Regions from separate parts of the Streptomyces sp. STAM6 genome, predicted to be linked through region 3. Evidence: riboswitches for the same ligand, from Rfam matches in the RefSeq annotation. Region 3 holds a riboswitch; each other region holds the start of a gene.
The links. Region 3 has a riboswitch for cyclic di-AMP ahead of ACY34K_RS30695 (M23 family metallopeptidase). Riboswitches for the same ligand answer to the same signal wherever they lie in the genome.
Positions count from the first base shown of each region.

Region 1: it holds a riboswitch for cyclic di-AMP, as region 3 does, so the genes downstream of both, ACY34K_RS19300 (transglycosylase family protein) here and ACY34K_RS30695 (M23 family metallopeptidase) in region 3, are expected to answer to the same signal.
Region 2: it holds a riboswitch for cyclic di-AMP, as region 3 does, so the genes downstream of both, ACY34K_RS10270 (M23 family metallopeptidase) here and ACY34K_RS30695 (M23 family metallopeptidase) in region 3, are expected to answer to the same signal.

Region 1 is NZ_JBUEFZ010000015.1:29,955-36,999, forward strand. It holds gene ACY34K_RS19280 (Ppx/GppA phosphatase family protein) at 258-1,223, opposite strand; gene ACY34K_RS19285 (DUF501 domain-containing protein) at 1,220-1,759, opposite strand; gene ACY34K_RS19290 (FtsB family cell division protein) at 1,773-2,240, opposite strand; gene eno (phosphopyruvate hydratase) at 2,422-3,711, opposite strand; gene ACY34K_RS19300 (transglycosylase family protein) at 3,956-4,633, opposite strand; cyclic di-AMP (ydaO/yuaA leader) riboswitch at 4,637-4,805, opposite strand; gene ACY34K_RS19305 (transglycosylase family protein) at 5,066-6,040, opposite strand; gene ACY34K_RS19310 (cytochrome P450 family protein) at 6,164-7,045, opposite strand, start outside.
Region 2 is NZ_JBUEFZ010000005.1:342,252-349,296, reverse strand. It holds gene lhgO (L-2-hydroxyglutarate oxidase) at 1-766, shown strand, start outside; gene trmB (tRNA (guanosine(46)-N7)-methyltransferase TrmB) at 983-1,747, shown strand; gene ACY34K_RS10275 (PrsW family intramembrane metalloprotease) at 1,792-3,120, shown strand; gene ACY34K_RS10270 (M23 family metallopeptidase) at 3,328-4,389, opposite strand; cyclic di-AMP (ydaO/yuaA leader) riboswitch at 4,401-4,534, opposite strand; gene ACY34K_RS10265 (PP2C family protein-serine/threonine phosphatase) at 4,737-5,900, opposite strand; tRNA gene ACY34K_RS10260 (tRNA-Met) at 6,092-6,165, opposite strand; tRNA gene ACY34K_RS10255 (tRNA-Lys) at 6,282-6,354, opposite strand; gene rfbB (dTDP-glucose 4,6-dehydratase) at 6,386-7,045, opposite strand, start outside.
Region 3 is NZ_JBUEFZ010000045.1:1,135-8,179, reverse strand. It holds gene ACY34K_RS30715 (MBL fold metallo-hydrolase) at 1-275, opposite strand, end outside; gene ACY34K_RS30710 (carboxymuconolactone decarboxylase family protein) at 473-1,024, shown strand; gene ACY34K_RS30705 (TetR/AcrR family transcriptional regulator) at 1,307-1,909, shown strand; gene ACY34K_RS30700 (SGNH/GDSL hydrolase family protein) at 1,919-2,713, opposite strand; gene ACY34K_RS30695 (M23 family metallopeptidase) at 2,896-3,789, opposite strand; cyclic di-AMP (ydaO/yuaA leader) riboswitch at 3,792-3,951, opposite strand; gene ACY34K_RS30690 (tyrosine-protein phosphatase) at 4,568-5,380, shown strand; gene ACY34K_RS30685 (DUF6126 family protein) at 5,399-5,551, opposite strand; gene ACY34K_RS30680 (XRE family transcriptional regulator) at 5,572-6,174, opposite strand; gene ACY34K_RS30675 (aspartate aminotransferase family protein) at 6,276-7,045, opposite strand, start outside.

The DNA.
Region 1 (7,045 bases), on a different contig from region 3:
CCGCCGCCCACGTGACCGAGGTCATGGCACGGCAGGGGAACCACGGTGTACGGGAACGCGTTGTTCACCCCCCGTGAACTGGGCGAGCGAGGACTTTGTAACGGTGGACCACCACGCCCGTTCACGCCGCGGAAACAAGGCTGGGGGCGTGTTCCGCTGATGAATCAGGGCCCCGACCGCCGCCCGGAGGGCCCAAAACCCTCTCCGAGACGCCCGCTGGGGCCCTTTTCTTGTGAAGAACTTCACGAACTTTTTCGTCAGGCCACCGACCAGGCGATTCCATCGAGGATGTCGTGCTCGCTGACGACCACCTCACGGGCCCCGATCCGCTCCATGATCTCCAGCAGGACCAGCGCCCCGGAGACGATGACGTCGACCCGCCCGGGGTGCATCACCGGGATCGCGGACCGCTCGTCGTGCGTCGCCGAGCGCAGCCGCCGGGTGACCTCGGCGACCTGCTCGTAGGAGATGTGGGAGCGGTGGATGGCGGCCGACTCGTACCGCTCCAGCCCGAGCGCGATCGCGGCGACCGTGGTGACGGATCCGGCCAGGCCGACCAGTGTGCCGGCCTCACGCAGCGGCACGGTCTCCTCGGCCAGGTCCAGCGCCGCCCCGATGTCGGCGCGGATGGCCGCGATCTCCTCGTCGGTCGGCGGGTCGTGCCGCACATGACGTTCGGTCAGCCGTACGCAGCCGATGTCGACGGACCGGGCCGCCCGGACGTGCGCCTCACCGACCACGAACTCGGTGGAGCCGCCGCCGATGTCCACCACCAGGTACTCGCCCGCCCGTCGCGCACGACCCTTCGGAAGAAGGCGCTCCGCGCCCTTCTCCTCTTCACCGTCGAGTTCCTTGGTGGCCCCGGTGAAGGAGAACTCGGCCTCCTGGTCACCGGTGATGACTTCGGGTTCGACGCCCAGGATGTCGAGCACCCCCCGCACGAAGTCGTCGCGGTTCTCGGCGTCCCGGGAGGCGGAGGTGGCAACGAAGCGCACCCGCTCCGCGCCGTGCTCCTTGATCACCTCGGCGTACTCGCGGCAGGCCGCGAAGGTCCGCTCCAGCGCCTCGGGGGCGAGCCGGCCGGTGCGGTCGACCCCCTGGCCGAGCCGGACGATCGTCATCCGGCGGTCCAGCTCGACGAGTTCACCCGTGTCGGGGTGGACGTCCGCGACGAGGAGGCGAATGGAGTTCGTGCCGCAGTCGATCGCGGCGACCCGGGTCATTCGGCGGACTCCTTCTCGTCCGAGCAGGGCGTGACGCAGGGGCCCTTCGCCCACCACTCCGGCAGCATGGCGATCGCCTCGTCGCCCAGCGGGTTGACGCCGGGGCCGGCCGCGAGCGAGTGGCCCACCAGGACGTGCAGGCACTTGACCCGGTCCGGCATGCCGCCGGCGCTCGGGAACCCCTCCAGGACCTCGATGGCGTCGCGGCGCGCGATGTAGTCCTCGTGCGCGGCCCGGTAGGCGGCGGCCAGCTCCGGGTCGCTCTGGAGCCGCTCGGTCATCTCCTTCATGACGCCGTTCGCCTCCAGCGTGCCGATCGCGGAGGCCGCGCGCGGGCAGGTGAGGTAGTACGTCGTCGGGAACGGCGTGCCGTCCGGGAGCCGGGGCGCGGTCTCGACCACGTCCGGGTTGCCGCACGGGCAGCGGTGCGCGATGGCGCGCAGGCCACGGGGCGGTCGGCCGAGCTGTTCCTTGAACGCCGCGACGTCCGCCTCGGTCGGCTCGGTGCGTTCGGTCTGCGGAGGGGGCGTTTCCATGCCTGCCTTGCGTCTACTCGTCGGTGCGGTCGGCGCTGTCCACGCCGTCCCAGAGGTTGGAGTACCAGGGGCGGTCGGCCGCGCCCTGGTCGGTGCGGCGCTCGCGCACCGCGTCGGGGTCGATCACCGTGTACCCGGTCTCGCCCGGCATCACGTAGTGCAGGTGCTCGCGGGCGAGGCGCCGGATGTAGGCGTCGTCCTGGAGCCGGGCCTTCTCGTCGCGCAGCTGTTCGACGCGTCGGCTCGCCTCGTCGGCCAGCCGCTCCTGCTCGGCGATCTCGCTCTGCTGCGAGACGTACTGCCGCATCGGGTAGGCGAGGGCCACCACGAGCGAGCAGACCACCAGCGCGAGGAAGGCGGCGCGCCCGGTGAGCCGCGAGCGACGGGCCTGCCGCCGGCTCTGGGAGCGGTAGACGCGGGCGGCGGTCTGCTCGCCGAGCAGCCGCAGCCTGGTCGCGGTGGAGAACCGGTCCCGGGCCATCGCCTCCGCCTCCCCTTCTCTGCACGTGCGTACGTCCCCGCACACGGTACGGGACCGAGTGCGGGGACGTACGTAAGGAGCGGGTGCCAGCCGCGGGAGAGGAGCCGGGTCAGCCCTCGAACCGACTGTGCCTACTGGTCCGCGAAGCGGCTGTGCCTACTGGTCCGCGAAGCGGCTGTGCCTACTGGTCCGCGAAGCGGAACCGCGGGAAGGCGCTGCGGCCGGCGTACACCGCGGCGTCGTCGAGGATCTCCTCGATGCGCAGCAGCTGGTTGTACTTGGCGACGCGCTCGGAGCGGGCCGGGGCGCCGGTCTTGATCTGGCCGCAGTTGGTGGCGACGGCCAGGTCGGCGATGGTGACGTCCTCGGTCTCGCCGGAGCGGTGGGACATCATGCACTTGAAGCCGTTGCGCTGGGCCAGCTCGACGGCGTCCAGGGTCTCGGTCAGCGAGCCGATCTGGTTGACCTTGACGAGCAGTGCGTTGGCGGCGCCCTCCTCGATGCCGCGGGCGAGGCGCTCCGGGTTGGTGACGAACAGGTCGTCACCGACGAGCTGCACCTTGGAGCCCAGCTTCTCGGTGATGGTCTTCCAGCCGTCCCAGTCGTCCTCGAACAGCGGGTCCTCGATGGAGACCAGCGGGTAGGCGTCGACGAGCTCCGCGTAGTACTCGGTCATCTCGGCGGCCGAGCGGGACTTGCCCTCGAACTCGTACGAGCCGTCCTTGTAGAACTCGGAGGCGGCGACGTCGAGGGCGAGCGCGATGTCCTTGCCGGGCGTGTAGCCGGCCAGCTTGATGGCCTCGAGGATGAGGTCGAGGGCGTCGCGGTTGGAGTCCAGGTTCGGGGCGAAGCCGCCCTCGTCGCCCAGGCCGGTGGAGAGGCCCTTGTCCTTCAGGACCTTCTTCAGGGTGTGGTAGACCTCGGCGCCCCAGCGCAGGGCCTCGGAGAAGGACTCCGCCCCGATCGGGGCGATCATGAACTCCTGGATGTCCACGTTGGAGTCGGCGTGCGAGCCGCCGTTCAGGATGTTCATCATCGGCACCGGCAGCAGGTGCGCGTTCGGGCCGCCCAGGTAGCGGAAGAGCGGCAGGTCGGACGCCTCGGAGGCGGCGTGCGCGACGGCGAGGGAGACGCCGAGGATGGCGTTGGCGCCGAGCGAGGACTTGTCCGGGGTGGCGTCCAGGTCGAACATCGCCTGGTCGATCAGCCGCTGCTCGGTGGCGTCGTAGCCGACGAGCTCCGGGCCGATCTGCTCGATGACGGCGAGGACGGCCTTCTCGACACCCTTGCCGAGGTAGCGGTCCTTGTCACCGTCGCGGAGCTCGAGGGCCTCGAACGCACCGGTGGATGCACCGGAGGGGACGGCAGCACGGCCGGTGCTGCCGTCGTCGAGGCCGACCTCGACCTCGACCGTGGGGTTGCCTCGGGAGTCCAGGATTTCCCGGGCTACGACGACGTCGATGGACGGCACGAGCATCTCCTTCTGGGATGTGACGCGTGGAGTGCGAGGTCTCTTTGGCCTTGCGGCAAGAGCCTAACCGGCTCGGGGTCCCTGACCAGCCGACGCCCGCCTCCTGGGACGAAAAAGGGCTCACGAGTCTGCATTACGCACAAAACGCCACGAAACTTACTGGTCGGTAGCACTTTTGCGCGAGGAAACCCCGACCCGGAGCGCACGGGGGAAGGGCACTCCGGGCCGGGGTGGTGTGCGGGGGTCAGCCCAGGTGGAGCTGCTGGCCCGGGTAGATCAGGTCGGCGTCCTCGACGATGTCCTTGTTCAGCTCGAAGAGCTTCTTCCAGCCGCCCTTGACGTTCTTCTCCTCGGCGATGGTGGAGAGGGTGTCGCCGGCCTTCACCTTGTACTCGCCGTCACCCTTCTCGACCTTCTTGCCGGTCGGGGTGGTGACGGTCTTGGACTCGGCCTTCGGCGCGGTGCGCTGCTGGCTGCGCGTGGTCGGCTGCTCGGCCTTGCGCTCCTGCGGCTTCGGCTGGGCCTGCTGGGCGGCGGCGCCGTCGTACGAGGCGTTCGACAGGCCCACGCCGCAGCTCGGCCAGGCACCCTTGCCCTGGCCGGCCAGGACCTTCTCGGCTATCTCGATCTGCTGCGACTTGGACGCCTTGTCGGCGGTGGGGGCGTAGGCCGTGCCGCCGTACGCGGCCCAGGTGGAGGCGGAGAACTGCAGGCCGCCGTAGTAACCGTTGCCGGTGTTGATCGACCAGTCGCCGCCGGACTCGCACTGGGCGACCTTGTCCCACTCGGCGGCCGTGGCGGCCGAGGCGGACGTGGCGCCGATCAGGGGGGCGGCGACGGCGGCACCGGTGATGCCGGCGAACGCGGCGAACCGGGCGGCCTTGGACGGGCGACGGTGCTTGGCCTTGCCGGAGAACAGCATGGGACATCTCCTCACCGACGCCTACGAGGTGAGCTGTCGGGTTCGGGCGGTGACTGCCCGGCCGCGCGACTGGCGCGCGGCTTCACCCCAAGCCGGCTCCGGGCCATCTCTCAATGGCCGGGCCCGGCACAAACCTTGGGTCCCCCGCTCCTGCCTTCGGCGCATGACGCGACGACTGTTCCCGACGGCCGGCGGCAGGATTCGGCGTACCGGTCGTAGGGGCCCGCGGTGGCGAGCGGTCCTGACCGTAAGCGCACACCTGCCCGAAGTTCAAAGACGGACATCAGGGATGAACCGCCCTTACTTACCGACTCCGAGCAGGTGTTTGCGCAGGTGAGAAGTGAAGCGACAGGAGTTTGCGGTCGTGACGCACCAGTTGGGACAAAGAGACTCTTGTCTCACTTGCACAGAACCGGACATACGGCCGCGAACTCACTCCTGCGCGGCAGGCTCCCCGGCAGGCTGACCGGCCGTCAGATCCAGGCTCTGACCGGGGCGAATGAGGTCCGGGTCGGTCCCCACGGTCTCCTTGTTGCCCTGGTAGAGCGCAGCCCATCCCCCGGGCAGCTCGTGCGCGACCGCGATGGCGGAAAGACTGTCGCCGGGGCGGACGGTGTACTCGCCGGACTCGACGCTCTCCGGAGCGCGGGCCGACCCGTCACCACGAGAGGGGTGTTCGCCCGCTTCACGCCCGTTGTCCGGATTGCCGGTCTCCGTGGCGCCGGCGCCGGGAACGGCCGGCTCGGTCGGGGTCGCCGAGGTGCCGGGGGCCGCCGGGGTGCCCTCCGGGGCCTCCGCCGGGTCGGGCTCGCCGCGGTGCTTGCCGGTGCCGGGCGTACCGTCGGCGGCGCCGCCGGCCGGAGCGGCGGGCGGCTCGGTGGACGGCGCCGGGTCGGGCGTCGCGATCGGGTCCAGCGGGTCCGCCGGGGTCGTCTCGGCGGGCTTGTCCTCCCCGGCCGGGTCGGTGGGCTTCGCCGGATCCGGCTTGGCGGGGGCCTCCTCGGTGGGCGTGGCGCCCGGCGCGGGGGTGTCCTCGCTCACGAGTCCCGCGATGGGGGCGCAGGTCTCCCAGGCGGCCGACCCCTGCGCCGCGTGCACCTTCTCCGCGACGGCGATCTGCTGGGCCCGGCTCGCGAGGTCGGCCCGCGGGGCGTAGGCGAGGCCGCCGTACGTCTCCCAGGTCTCCTGCGACATCTGCAGGCCGCCGTAGTAGCCGTTGTCGAGGTCCGCACTCCACATGCCGCCGGACTCGCACTCGGCGACCCGGTCCCAGGTGGTGGCGTCCACGGCCGACGCGGAACCCGCGCCGAGCAGTGGAATGGCGATGGCGGATCCGGTCACCCCTGCCGCGACGATGATGGCGGGGGCTTGACGGGGTCGTCGGTGCCGGCCGTTCCCGGAGCGCATGCGGTGAGCCTTTCGCGTGACTGCTGAGGTGACGGTGAAAGTAGCGGCTCTCGAACGTCAGTCACAAGTCGATGCACTGGAGATTACGCGAAGATCACAGATATGACGGAGCGTCAGTTGACATCACTCCCCAAAGGGGGCGAACTCGACCGGGAGCGTGCGCAGTCCACGCATAATGAGCCCACCACGCCACCGCAAATCGGCCGGATCGCCCGCAAGTCGCAGATCGGGCAGACGGGTCAGCAGGGTAGCCAGGGCGGTCTGCCCCTCCAGCCGGGCGAGCGGCGCGCCGAGGCAATAGTGGATGCCGTGCCCGTACCCGAGGTGCTGGTTGTCCCGCCGCGCCAGATCGAGGGTGTCCGGACGGTCGAACCGCGCCGGGTCACGGTCGGCCGCGGCGAGCACGACGAGCACCGGGTCGCCGGCCGCGATCCGCTCGCCGCCGATGGTGAGCGGCTCGGTCGCGAAGCGCCAGGTCGCGAGCTCCACCGGCCCGTCGTAGCGCAGGAGTTCCTCGATTCCGGTCTCCAGCAACTCCCGCTCCCCCGCCGCGATCGACGCCTGCAGCCGCGCCCGCTGGTCCGGGTTGCGCAGCAGCGCGTACACCCCGTTCCCGATCAGATTGACGGTGGTCTCGAAGCCGGCGAAGAGCAGGATGAACGCCATGGCCGCGGCCTCGTTCTCGGTGAGGTGCTCACCGTGGTCGCTCGCCCGGATCAGCCCGGAGATCAGATCGTCCCCCGGCTCCTCGCGCTTGCGGTGGATGAGCTCCGCGAGGTAGCCGCGCATCTTCTTCACCGACCGGGCGACGCCGCCGCGCGGTCCGCCGCCGTGCCGGATCATCATCCCGGCCCAGTCGCGGAAGTCGTCCTGGTCCTCGCGCGGGACGCCGAGCATGTCGCAAATGGCATAGATCGGGAGCGGAAACGCGAACTCGTGGATGAGATCGGCGCTGCCTTTTGTAGCGAAGTTGTCGATGAGCCGGTCCGTCAGCTCCTGAACACG
Region 2 (7,045 bases), on a different contig from region 3:
CACCGGGGTGTGCGACTACGGCGCGGTGGCGGCGCAGCTCGCCGAGTCGTCCGGCGCGGACGTGCGGTTCGGCGCGGAGGTCACCGCCGTCGACCGGCGGCCGTGGGGTGTCGCGGTCCGCACGGCGGCCGGCGACATCGTCCGCGCGCGGGCCATGGTCAACTGCGCGGGACTGCACTGCGACCGGGTCGCGCGGCTGGCCGGCGACGAGCCGGGCGTGCGGATCGTGCCGTTCCGCGGCGAGTACTACGAGCTGGCGCGGCCGGAGCTGGTGCGGGGCCTGGTGTACCCGGTGCCGGACCCGGCGTTCCCCTTCCTCGGCGTGCACCTCACCCGGGGCATCGAGGGCGGCGTGCACGTGGGGCCGAACGCGGTCCCGGCCCTCGCCCGCGAGGGTTACGGCTGGTCCACCGTCCACCCGCGCGAGCTGGCCGCCACCCTGACCTGGCCCGGCTCCTGGCGGATCGCCCGAAGACACTGGCGTTACGGCGCGGGCGAGCTGCACCGTTCGCTGTCGAAGCGGGCCTTCACGGAGGCGGTCCGGCGCCTGCTGCCGTCCGTCGCCGAAGCGGACCTGCACCCCGCCCCGGCCGGCGTCCGCGCCCAGGCCGTCCTGCGGGACGGCACGCTGGTCGACGACTTCCTGATCCGCGAGACCACCCGCACGGTGCACGTCCTGAACGCCCCCTCCCCCGCGGCGACGGCATCGCTGCCCATCGGCCGCGAGGTGGCCCGCCGCGTCCTCGCCCACCTGGGCGGCGGCTGACACCCCACCCCCACCCTCATCCCCACTCCCACCCCGACCTACGCGCGGCAGCCCCACGCCGACACGTCGCCCGGCGCCCGGCCCGGCCGCCCCCGCCACCCTGCCCCCCGCCAGCCGGCTGACGCCCCGTGCCCGGCGCCCCGGCAGCCCCCGCCCCCGAGGGGACGGGGCACGGCCGGTCGGGGAGTGGCGGGGCGTCGGTAGAATCGGGGCATTGTGTCTGAGTCCCGTGAAACCGCCTTGCACCGTCGGCCCAAGGGTGAGCCCCGCTTTCCCGAGGGCCCCTCGCCCGATCCCGCCGGGTCGCACTTCGAGCGGCGGATCAGGAGCTTCCAGCCGCGCCGCAGCCGTGTCACGCCCGGGCAGGCCGATGCGTTGCGCCGGCGGTGGGCGGACTGGGGTCTGGACATCGACGGGCAGCGGACGCTCGATCTCGCGGAGATGTTCGGCGGACTGCCCGTCGTGCTGGAGATCGGGTTCGGGATGGGCGAGGCCACCGCGCAGATGGCCGCGGACGACCCGGCGACCGGGATCCTCGCCGTGGACGTCCACACCCCCGGCCAGGGCAATCTCCTCAACCTCGCGGACAAGGCCGGCCTGACCAACGTCCGGGTGGCCAACGGCGACGCGATCATCCTGCTGCGCGAGATGCTCGCGCCCGACGCCCTCGACGGCGTGCGGGTGTACTTCCCCGACCCGTGGCCCAAGAAGCGGCACCACAAGCGGCGGCTGATCCAGCCCGCGTTCCTGGACCTGGTCGCCACCCGCATGAGGCCGGGTGCCGTGCTGCACTGCGCCACCGACTGGGAGCCGTACGCGGAGCAGATGCTGGAGGTGCTGTCCGCGCACCCGCGGTTCGGGAACACGGTGCCCGACGGCGGCTACGCGCCCCGGCCGGCGTTCCGGCCGCTCACCCGGTTCGAGGGCCAGGGCCTGGACAAGGGGCACGTCGTCCACGACCTGCTGTTCCGGCGCGTGTAGCAATCTCGTCGCGGACTGTCAGTCGTCCTCGTTAGGGTCGATGGGTGTCCCAGTCGCCCTCACAGCACCCGCCCCCGCACCACCCGGCCGTCCCGGCGTACGAACCACAGCCGTCGTTCGACGCCGTTCCGGAGCGTGCCCGCTGGCGCTACAAACCGCGCCGCGCCCTCTGGCGCAGCAAGGCGGTGCGTGCCGTCGCGGTGTTCACCGTGCTCGCCCTGTGCGGGCTGGTGATCCTGGCACTGGTCCGGGAGCAGACCGGCACCGAGGGCTTCGTCGTCGGCCTGGGCCTCGCGCTGCTGCCGGTGCCGCTGCTCATGGCGGCGTTCCGCTGGCTGGACCGCGTCGAGCCGGGCCCCTGGAAGAACCTGATGTTCGCGTTCGCGTGGGGCGCCTGCGCCGCCGCGCTCGTCGCGATCATCGCCAACACCTTCGCGACCCGCTGGATAGCGACCGCCACCGCCGACCCGGCGTCCGCGGACACGCTCGGCGCGACCGTGATAGCCCCCGTCGTCGAGGAGAGCGCGAAGGCCGCGGCCGTCCTGCTCATCTTCCTGTTCCGCAGACGGGACTTCACCGGCCTCGTCGACGGAGTCGTCATCGCCGGCTTCACGGCCACCGGTTTCGCCTTCACCGAGAACATCCTGTACCTCGGCAACGCGTTCGGCGAGGACCAGGCGATCGGCACGTCCGGCTTCGCCTCCGTCACGGCCGCGACGTTCTTCGTACGGATCGTGATGTCGCCGTTCGCGCATCCGCTCTTCACCGTGCTGACCGGCATCGGCTTCGGCCTCGCCGCGCTCACCGCGCGGCGCAAGAGGATACGCCGGGTCCTGCTGCCGTTCCTCGGGCTCGCGCTGGCCATGGGCATGCACGCGCTGTGGAACGGCTCGGCGGCCCTCGGCCCGTTGGGGTTCTACGCCGTGTACGGGGTGTTCATGGTGCCCGCGTTCGGGCTGCTGACCTGGCTCGCCGTCTGGACCCGGCAGAAGGAGCTGCGCACCATATCGGGCGAACTGCCGGCGTACGCCGCGGCGGGCTGGCTGTCCCCGGCCGAACCGCTCGCGCTCTCCTCGATGAAGGCGCGCGGGATGGCGCGTGACTACGCGCGGCGTACCTTCGGTCCGGCCGCGGCCCGCGCGGTCGGCGAGTACGAGGCGTTCGCGACCTCACTGGCCTTCTTGCGCCACAGGGCCCACCGCGGCGCGGCGGACCCGGACTTCGTGGCGCGGGAGCAGGAGCTGCTGCACCACCTGTGGCAGCGCAAGGAGATGGCCGCGCCCGCGCTGACGTACGCGGCACAGGCGACCGGCCGGGTGTGGACGCCGCCTCCGTACCTCAACTACGGCGGCTACAACCCCTACCGCTCCTAGGGCGTGTTTCGTCGAAGAGGTTGCCGCCGAGCGCGAGGGGGAAGACGCGAAGGCCGGACGTGCCCCAACGCGGAGTGACGTCAGGGGGCGTCAACGGGTCCCGCTCAGGGGCTGCTCCGCACACGTCTCACGAGCGAACGAAAACCGGCAGCCCTGTCGTCGGGGGGGGTGCCGCCAGGACTGCCGGAGTCTTGCGAAGAACGGTGGTCAGACCGTCAGGCCCTTGCCGCGCAGCCAGGCCAGCGGGTCGATGCCGTCGCCGCCCGGCGTGTGCACCTCGAGGTGCAGGTGCGGGCCGGTCACATTGCCGGTGGCGCCGACGCGGCCGATGGTCTCGCCGGTGGCGACCGTCTGGCCGGCCCCGACCGTCATCGACGACAGGTGGCAGTACCAGACCTCCGTGCCGTCCTCGAGCTCCAGGACGATGCGGTAGCCGTACGAGCCGGACCAGCCGGCCGACTTGACGGTGCCGCCGTGCACGGCCTTGGCCGGGGTGCCCGTGGGCGCGGCGAGGTCCAGGCCGGTGTGGTACCCGGAGGACCACATGGAGCCGGCCTCGCCGTAGGTGGAGGTGATCGTGTACGAGGAGGTGGGGAGGGACCAGGCGGCGGCGAGCTTGGCCAGCCGCTCGGCCTCCGCCTTGGCGGCGGCCTCGGCCTCGGCCTTCTCCTGGGCGGCCTGCTCCGCCGCGGCCTCCTTCTCGGCAGCGGTCTGCTGGGCCTCGGCCTGCTCGGCGGCCTGCTCGGCGGCGGCCTTCTCGGCCGCGGCCTTGGCCTGCGCCTCGGCGTTCGCCTGCTGCTGCTCGGCCTGCTGGAGGATGCGGGCGCGCAGCGCCTCGCCGGCGTCGGCCCCGCCGTCCTGCTCGCCGGAGGTGTCCTGGGTGAGGGTCGCGGCGGTGAGCGGGGTGCTGTCGCCGGCCTCGGGGGTGTCCTCGTCGGAGATCAGGTCGCCGACGCCCGGGAGGGACTCGGCGTCCGGGAGGTGGTCGGTGATGGCGTCGGGGAGGGATATGGAGACCGCCGGCTTGTCCTGCGCGGTGGCCATGCCGCCCGCGCCGACCGCCGCGATGACTCCGACGCCGAGGACGGTGGAGCTACGGGCCAGGCCGCCGCGCTGTTTGGCGACACGGTGCCGGCCGCGGACCGGGCGGACCGTCTCCTCGGTGGGGTTCCACTCCTCGAACTGCGCGTTTGCGCCCGGGGCGTCCGGGATACCCGAAGAACCGAACGAGGTGAAGGGAGCTTCGGGGGCAGGCCTGTTGGACGCCACGGAGGCGCACTCCTTTCCTTCCTTCTCGCCTACCGGGTTAGCTGACGGGTTCGGAGCAGGAAGGTCTCCTACGGGCCGCTTCGGCCCGATTCACCCCAAGGTGGTGGTTCCCCGGTTCCCTTGCGGAATTCGGCGCACGCGCACGGTGCCGTCCTGACGACGGCTGGGACGACCGCGCTGCGTTATCGAACGTTAATAGACGTCGGTACCCGATTCCAAGCTGTTCCCGTTGATCATTAACCAATGGACCGGGGGACTTACCCCACCAGAAGCTGCCAGAATCGGGCGAGTTGACCACGCCGATAAAACATTCACAGGCCCATTAGTCCCTGACTGTGCGTCAAATGTTATGCGGAGGGCTGCTCACCGGTCACGGAGCGTGGCGACGGTGGGCGCTGGACCGCCAGCAGCGCGAGATCGTCCGTGGCCCCGCCGCCCGTGTGCCGCCGTACGTCCTCCACGAGCGCGTCCAGCAACGCCTCGGGCTCCTCGAAGGCCTGCCCCGAGAGCCACCCGCGCGGGTCGTAGAAGTCGCCGTGCGCGTCCCGGGCCTCGGAGAGCCCGTCCGTGTAGAAGAGCAGCGTCGCGCCCGGCGGGTACGACACCTCGTACGCCCGGTCCGGCCAGGCGGCCAGGTCGGCCATGCCCAGCGGGAGCGCGGGCTCGGCCGGCTCCAGCAGGTCCACGGCCCCGTCGGTGCGCAGCATCAGCGGCTCGGGGTGACCCCGGTTGACCACCCGCACCACCGCGTCCCCGCGCGGGATCTCGGCCAGCACCGCGGTGGTGAACCCCTCGACGGCGTCCAGCCCGTCCCGCCGCGTCCCCTCCCGCGCGAGCGCCCGCTCCAGCCGCTGGGCCACCCCCTCCAGCGAGCTCTCGTGCTCGGCCGCCTCCCGGAAGGCCCCGATGACGACCGCCACCGCCTCGACCGCGCCCAGCCCCTTGCCCCGGACGTCCCCGACGACCAGCCGCACGCCGTGGGGGGTGTCCTGCACGGCGAACAGGTCGCCACCGATGAAGGTGTCCGCCTGCGCCGCCTCGTAACGCGCCGCGACGCGCAGGCCGCCGATCCTGGCGGACGGCTGCGGCAGCACCGCCCGCTGCGCGGTCTCGGCGATCACGCGCGCCGAGGCGAGCCGTTCGTCGCCGCGGCGCACCACATGGTTGATGAGCAGGGCCAGCGCCGCCACCGTCGCCAAGGTGACGATCTCGGTGACGGTCGGCGCCTGTCCCAGGGTGCCCATGGAGAGGCGCAGGCCGACGACCCCCACGAGGGGCACGAGCCCGGCCACAAGGGTGGCGGCCAGGGTGAAGAAGGGCGCGGCGACCAGCGGGGCCGCCGCGAACAGGGGCACGGCGGTGTACGGGCTGGGCGTCGCCAGGTCGTACACCACACCGCCGGCGATCAGCAGTCCGGGCAGGACGCGGATGACGGGGTCGACCCCTCTGCGTCGCACTCGCTGCCCCACGACTGGTCTCCTGCCCGCTCCACCCAGGCTGCGGACGGTAATCGCGCGCCACCCGGGCCGGCCGGAGCCGCGCCGCGCGGCGAGGCGCCGTCCGCCGACCGGGCGACACGGGCGGCGGCCGGACCGCCCACCGCGGGCTCCGTGCCCGCCCGCGCCGGGCCCCCGCCCCGGGCCACTCCGGAGCCGGACACGCCGAAGGCCCGGATCTCAAGGATCCGGGCCTTCGGTTTCAGTAGCGGGGACAGGATTTGAACCTGCGACCTCTGGGTTATGAGCCCAGCGAGCTACCGAGCTGCTCCACCCCGCGTCGGTGAACACCACCTTACGCCATCAAGACCAAGATCATTTACATTTACGGGGCGCGGTCTCGTGACGGACGGCGAAGCGCCCCGCCCGGAGGGTTCCGGACGGGGCGCCATGCGGTAGGCCCTGTGGGACTCGAACCCACAACCAACGGATTAAAAGTCCGCTGCTCTGCCAATTGAGCTAAGGGCCCGCGTCCCGCAGCATAGCCCGCGCCGGTCGTCTCACGCCTTCAGCGGCTCCCACCAGGCGCGGTGGGCGCGGTACCAGGCCACCGTCTCCGCCAGCCCGTGGGCGAAGTCGCGTGCCGGCCGGTAGCCCAGCTCCTCCCGCGCGCGGGTCCAGTCCACCGAGTACCGCAGGTCGTGGCCCTTGCGGTCCTCGACGTACACCACCCTCTCCCACCCGGCGCCGCACGCCTCCAGCAGCAGCCCGGTCAGCTCCTTGTTCGTCAGCTCGGTGCCGCCGCCGATGTTGTACGTCCGGCCGGCGCGGCCCCGTGTGCGGACCAGCTCGACGCCCCGGCAGTGGTCCTCGACGTGCAGCCAGTCGCGGACGTTGGCGCCGTCCCCGTACAGAGGCACCGTCAGTCCGCTCATCAGCCGGGTCACGAAGTGCGGGACGACCTTCTCGGGGTGCTGGTAGGGGCCGTAGTTGTTGGAGCAGCGGGTGATGCGCACGTCCAGGCCATGGGTGCGGTGGTGGGCGCGGGCGAGCAGGTCCGCCGAGGCTTTGGAGGCGGCGTACGGCGAGTTGGGCGCCAGCGGTTCGTCCTCGTCCCAGGATCCGTGCGCGAGGGAGCCGTACACCTCGTCGGTGGAGACGTGGACGAAGGTGGAGATCCCGTGCCGTACCGCGCCCTCCAGCAGGATCTGGGTGCCGAG
Region 3 (7,045 bases):
GCCAGGTCGGCGACGGTGGTGGCGTGCACGGGGACGGTGCCGGCCGGGGAGCGGCGGATCCTCGCGTCCTTCTGGAAGTAGATCTTCGCGAACTCCACCGGGGAGCCGGAGGGTCTGTGCCGGGTGCCCTCCGGGTTCTGGAAGGCGCCGTCCGAGAAGTTCGGCGAGCGGCGTATGCGCTCCAGCCGCTCTCCCGTGGCGTCCGCGCCGAAGGCGGCGGGCCGCAGGGAACGGAGCCGGGAACGCAGCGGACGCGTGGAGTGAGCGCCGGTCACAGCACCTCCAGTGGATTCGGGTCTTTTCATTATGGGCGGGGGCTGTGACCCCACCGGGGGCCGGGCCCCGGGGGTGTCCGGTCTCACAGCGGCGGGGCGGGCCGCGCGCCGCGGCGGCGGGGCCGGGCATGTCACATCCGGCGGCATCCCGTCCGTCCCCATGAGTGAAGGCCCGACCATAAACCGAGGAGTCCGACATGGCCCGCGTTTCGCTCACCCCTCCGCGCACCCTCTTCTTCCGCGCCGTCGAGTGGTACTCCAGGCGTCATTACGGCAAGGTGCTGGACCCGGTGCTCGCGGTGGCGCACAACGCGCGTGTGCTGCGCGCCCAGCTCCGTTTCGAGCTGGCCGTCGCGAGGTGGCGGCAGCTCGACCCCGGCCTGAAGGCGCTGGCGGAGATGGCGTCGGCGGCGTCGATCGGTTGCAGCTGGTGCATGGACTACGGCCACTGGGAGAACACCCGCCGCGGGATGGACGTGCGCAAGCTGCACGACATCCCGGTCTGGCGCGACAGCGACGCGTACACCCCGCTGGAGCGGGATGTCCTGACGTACGCGGAGGCGATGACCGCGAACCCGCCGGAGGTCGGGGACGAGCTGGCGGAGCGGCTGAGGGTGGCCCTCGGCGAGCCGGCGTTCGTGGAGCTGACCGCGATGGTGGCGGTGGAGAACCTGAGGTCCCGGATGAATGCCGCGCTGGGGCTGACCAGCCAGGGCTTCAAGGACCAGTGCGAGCTGCGACCGATCTGACGTGCGCGCGCCCCGGCGTCGGGAAGGGGCCGGCCCGCCTCCGCGCACGGCCCGGTCCGTGACCACCGCCGTCGCGGACGGGCCCGCCACGGCGCGATGCGCGCGGTCGGCCGCCGGGACGCCGGAGCGGCCGTGCGCGACGGTACGGCGCCGGGTGCGGCGGCGCGCTATCGTCACGGACCGACTGCCGGTGATCGCGGAGCGTTTCGGCTGGTACTGCGACCGGTACCGGACGGCCCCGGGGGAAGCCGGCGCTGGAATCGGCGGCACGAGGGGGACGACGTGGGCAGAGTGCGGTTGAGCGTGGCCGAGCGGCGTGAGGAGCTGCTGCGGGCCGCCGTCGAGCAGATCCAGCTCAGGGGCGTCGCGGCGGTGCGGATCGCCGATGTCGCCTCCGCGCTCGGAGTGAGCAACGCGCTGGTCCTGTACCACTTCTCGACCAAGGAGAAGCTCGTCGCGGCCGCTTTCTCGTACGCCGCAGAGGGCGATCTCACGCATCTGCGCAAGCTGCTGGGGCGCCGGACCGCGGCCACCCGCCGGCTCAGGTCCGCCGTGCGCTGGTACGCCCCCACCGGTCAGGCCAAGGGCTGGCGGCTGTGGATCGAGGGCTGGGCGGCGGGCTTGCGGGAGCCGGCGCTGCGGGATGTGGCGGGCGACCTCGACCGGCAGTGGAAGGCGGCACTGGCCGAGGTGATCGCCGAGGGCGCCGCGGCGGGCGAGTTCCGTTGCGCGGACCCCGCGGCGGCGGCCTGCCGGCTGACCGCCTTCCTGGACGGACTGGCCGTGCAGATGACCGCCTACGCGGGTTCGGTCTCCCACGCGACCATGCTGGAGTGGGCCGACGAGGCGCTCGACCGGGAGCTCGGCCTCGGGCGCCGCACCTGAACCGGTCCCCTACAGCGGCATCAGGTCCGGCCGCTTGGCCGAGACGTGGTCGCCGGACGATTCGCCGCGCAGCCGCCGGCCGATCCACGGCACGAGGTACTCGCGGGCCCAGTTGATGTCGTCACGGCGGACTTCGAGGGGGCCGCGCGGCGGCAGCGGTGGCCACGGCTGGTCGGGGTCGGCAGGGACGTCGACGCCGAGCACCTGGCCGGCGCGCAGCGCGACCCGGGTGTGGCCCTCGGCCGACAGGTGCAGCCGGTCGTCGTCCCAGGCCCGCCTGTCCTGCACGGTCTTGAGGGACCAGAGATCGAGCACCGGGCAGCCGTACCGGTCGGCGACGGCCCGCACATGGCCGTTGTACGTGGCGATCTTGCCGCGCAGATGACGCAGCACCGGCACGCCGCGGGTGTCGAAACCGGTCGTCACGAGCACGGTGCCGACGGCGGACGTCAGGTCGGCGACGGCCCGCTCGAACCGCTCGGCGACGTCGTCGGGGTCGCTGCCGGGCCGGATGATGTCGTTGCCGCCCGCGCAGAAGGTCACGAGGTCGGGGGCGAGTTCCTTCGCCCGGGGGACCTGTTCCTCGACGATCTGGTCGAGGAGCCTGCCACGCACCGCGAGGTTGGCGTACCGGAACGTCTCGGGATCGGTGAGCCGGTCGGCGAGCAGGACCGCGAGGCGGTCCGCCCAGCCGACGAACTGTCCGTCGGGACCGGGATCCCCGACGCCCTCGGTGAAGCTGTCACCGATCGCCGCGTACGACCCGAATACGTCACTGTCTCTGAATGTCGAATCGTCTGCCACGGGAGCACATCTTTCCCCTTCCGATGTGACCTACGCGACCGTAAGGAGGGGTTGACGTGGGGTGAGATACGCCACCGGTCAAGATTCGCCCAAGCCGGAATATGCCGCTGCCCGGCACGAGGTGCCGGGCAGCGGACGCACGCGGGACGCGTGCCGGAGCGTCAGAAGGGTCCCTGACGGACTCAGATGGAGACGCCGTGCTGACGCAGGTAGGCCAGCGGGTCGATGTCGGAGCCGTAGCCCGGACCGGTGCGGACCTCGAAGTGCAGGTGCGGACCGGAGGAGTTGCCGGTGGAGCCCGAGAGACCGATCTGCTCGCCGCCGCTCACGGTCTGCCCGGAGGAGACGGAGAGGGAGGAGAGGTGGGCGTACTGCGAGTAGTTGCCGTCGGCGTGCTTGATGACGACCTCGTTGCCGTACGCGCCGCTCCAGCCGGCGGAGACGACGGTGCCCGCGCCGATGGCCTTGACGCTGGTGCCGGAGGAGGCCGCGAAGTCGACACCGGTGTGGTAACCGGAGGACCACATGGAGCCGGAGGCGCGGTAGGGGGTGGTGACACCGGCGGAGACCGGGGCGGTGAAGCCGGAGCCGCTGGTCTCGGCGGCGGGCTTCGGCGCCGGGGCCTCGGCCTTGGCGGCGGAGCGCGAGGCGCGGGACTCGGTGCGGGTCGTGTCGGCCTTGGGCTTGGCGGGCGCCTTGGCGGTGGACTTGGCGCCCAGCGTGAGCTTCATGCCCGGCAGGATCAGGCCCGGGTCGTCACCGATGACCTTGCGGTTGTCCTTGTACAGCTTCTGCCAGCCGCCCTTGACGTTCTTGTTGTGGGCGATCTTGGCGAGGTAGTCGCCGGCGACCACGGTGTACATGCGGGGCGCGGCCTTGGCGGCGGTCTCGGGGGCGGCCTTCGCGGCGGCGACCACCGTCTGCGGAGAGACGGCCGGGGCGCTCTGGTCCGCGGCGTGGGCGCCGGTCGCGCCGAGCAGCGGGAGGGCAAGGGCGGCGCCGCCCGTTCCGGCGGCGACGAAACGACGAGTCAGCGGGCTGTTCTTGGGACGGCGGTGCTTACCCTTCGCGGGCATGACGAATTCCTCTCCGGCGCCTGCGAGGTGAGCTGTCGGGTTCGGGCTGGAGATGCCCGGCCGCGCGGTCGACGCGACTTAACCCCTAGCCGGCCCGCGAATTCCGGTTCCGGCGTACTACCTGGGTCCCCCGCTCCTGCCACACGTGGGTGGGTTATGAATTCCGGTCGGCGGCAGGATTCGGCTGGTCCGGCCGGATTGCGGCGACGTTAAGCGAGCCGGGTCCGCGGTAACAAGCCGTCGCGTGGAAAAGGCCATTTCCGTCCGAGATGCCGCCCGTAATTCCCGTCACCCTCCGTGGATTACGGATCATGAATTGCCGTTGTGGGCACCGGATTTGGGAGCGGCGCTTCGCCACGGACGGTCACCTTTATGACGCTGCTCACGCGGCCCGACCCATCTCCCTTTCTACCGGGGCACGTTAACCCTTACAGGCCAATACGGACAGAACCGTCATTCAGCTACTAGACCACTCAATGCATCCACGGTCGGGGTCGGCGAGCAAAACATGCTGAATCGGGACAGAAGCAGAGCCGCTCGACCGTGCCGCCCGAAAGCAGGTCTCAGCGACGGGGGCCGCCGCCGGGCGCGCCCGCCAGCCAGGGCCCCAGATGTGAACATCATCCAACAGGAACGAGCACCATGCGGCCGCTGACCATGGGCAGGGCAACGGATGTGCGACCCGCAGGGAGATGATTGCCTCACGCACCGGTGTCGTATCGTCGGAGCCGCGACATCGTCGGCGAGGACCGCCGACCGCAGACACGGAGGAGCCGCCGTGACGCAGCAGCTGCCGCAGATCTCGTCGACCGAACCCCAGCTGACCGGTGTGCGCAACTTCCGTGACGTGGGCGGCCTTCCCACCGTGGACGGCCGGCGGGTCCGTCACGGCCTGCTCTTCCGCAGCGGCCACCTCGCCCACGCGACGGGCGAGGACGCGGCCTTCCTCTCCTCGCTCGGTCTGCACACGATCTTCGACTTCCGCAACGCCGCCGACCAGAAACTGGAGGGCCCGGACGTCGCCCTGCCCGGTGTGCGGAACGTGAACATCCCGCTCTCGGACCCGGCGGACGGCGCGGAATTCTGGCGGATGGTGCGCGAAGGCGATCTTGAGCAGCTGCGCGGGATCCTCGCCGACGGCAAGGGGGCCGGGCGGATGACGGCCGCGTACCGCGCGATCATCAAGGACCGCACCGCCGAGCACAGCCGGGTGCTGCACGCCCTCGCGGCGGACAGCGTCCCGGCGCTGCTGCACTGCGCGGCGGGCAAGGACCGCGCGGGGCTGTCGATCGCGGTGGCGCTGCTGGCGGTCGGTGTGGAGCGCGAGGCGATCGAGGAGGACTACCTCAAGTCCAACGACCCGCACCGCCGCTACAAGGTGCACCGCGCCGACTCCTCGCCCGCCGGCATGTCGCCCGAGGTGATGGAGCTGCTCAGTCCCCTCTTCGACGCGCGCCGCGAGTACCTGGCGACGGCCTTCTCGACCATCGAGGAGACCTGGGGCAGCACGGAGCGGTACTTCTCCGAGGGCCTGCGGCTCTCGCCCGAGACCCGCGAGCGGCTGCGCGACCGCCTGCTCGACGAGGGCTGAGCCCCGCGCGGCGGGTGGCTACTGGTTCTGGCCCCCGAGCAGGAACAGCAGATAGAGGAAGGCCGCGACGAGGTGGCCCGCCACGAGATAGGCGAAGAGCCTGACGGCCAGCCCGAGAGGGAATTTCCGCTCTTCGCCCTCGGCGGACTTCGAGGCCGGGTTCTGGGACATGACGGACAACCTCCGGGGAGTCAGCGCCGAGGGGCGGGCGCGCCGAGGCAGAGCTCCTCGGCGGGGCTCTGGACAAGGGTGTGTACGAAGAGGAGCTCGGCACCGCCCCGGGTGGCGGCGGCGATGCGGTGCGGGGTCAGCGAGTCGAAATGCGCGCTGTCGCCCGGATCGAGGAGGTGCACCGCGTCCCCCAGGGTCAGGCGCACCCGGCCGCCCAGGACGTACAGCCACTCCTCCCCGGGGTGCACGCGCACAAGGTCGGCCGGGGTGGCGTGGGGGACGTGGACGCGCAGGGCCTGCATGGCCCGGCCGGGTCCGCCCGCCTGGTGGTAGACCCAGCCGTCGGCCTCGGCGGGCTCGGCACGGTCGGCCCGGACGATCGGGTCGTGCTCCGGCGGCACCTCACCGAGCAGCTCGGACACCGTCGTACCGTAGATACGGGCGAGCCCCAGCAGCATCGGCAGCGAGGGCTGCCGGCGGCCGGTCTCCAGCCGGGAGAGGTGGGCCGGGGAGAGTCCGGCGCGCTGGGCGGCGGCCTCGAGGGTGAGCCCGCGGCGGCGGCGCAGCGCGCGCAGCCGGGGAGCGACGTCCGGCAGCGTGTCCCCGGAGGAGTCCGTGGTCATGCCTCTATTGCGCCAGCCCTTTTCCCGTGAGGCAAATTTATTGCCCCAGAGGCAAAGAGTCGTACCCGGTGGTCCTCGCGGGATCCCCGCGCATGCTCCGCTCAGCGGTTGGCGACCGCCTGCTTGACCAGCGTCCTCCCGAAGTCCCACAGGAGCCCGCCCCCGGTGTGCGCCTCGTCCATGACGGCGGTGAACGCCGTCACGAAGCGGTCGACCTCCCGTTCGCCGATGATCAGCGGAGGGATCAGTTTGATGACTTCCATGTGGTCCCCGGAGACCTGGGTCAGGATGCGGTGCCGCTGCAGGAGCGGCACGACCACCATCTGTGCGAAGAGCCCCTTGCGGGCCGCCTGGAGCATCGTCCAGCGGCCCCGCAGGGCGAGCGACGACGGCCGGCCGAACTCGATCCCGATCATCAGTCCGCGGCCCCGCACCTCGTGCAGCAGCTCGTAGCGGTCCACCAGCGCCGCGAGCCGCGACTTCAGCAGCTCTCCGGTGCTCCTGGCGTTCGCCACGATCTCCTCGTCCTCCAGCACCGTCAGGACCGCGAGCCCCGCGGCCATCGCCTGGGCGTTGGACCCGAAGCTGGCCGAGTGGACGAGCACCCGGTCCATGGAGGAGTACACCTTCTTGAAGATCCAGTCCTTGCCGAGGGTGGCGCCGACGGGGACATAGCCGCCGGACAGCGCCTTGGCGACGCACACGAGGTCCGGCTCGACGCCGTCCTCGTGCTGGTACGCGTAGAAGTCGCCGGTCCGGCCGAGGCCGGTCTGCACCTCGTCGGCGATGAGCAGCGCCTTGTGCCGGCGCAGCAGCTGCTGGGCGGCCGGCAGGAACCCGGGCGGTGCCTCGTGGACGCCCTTGCCCTGGA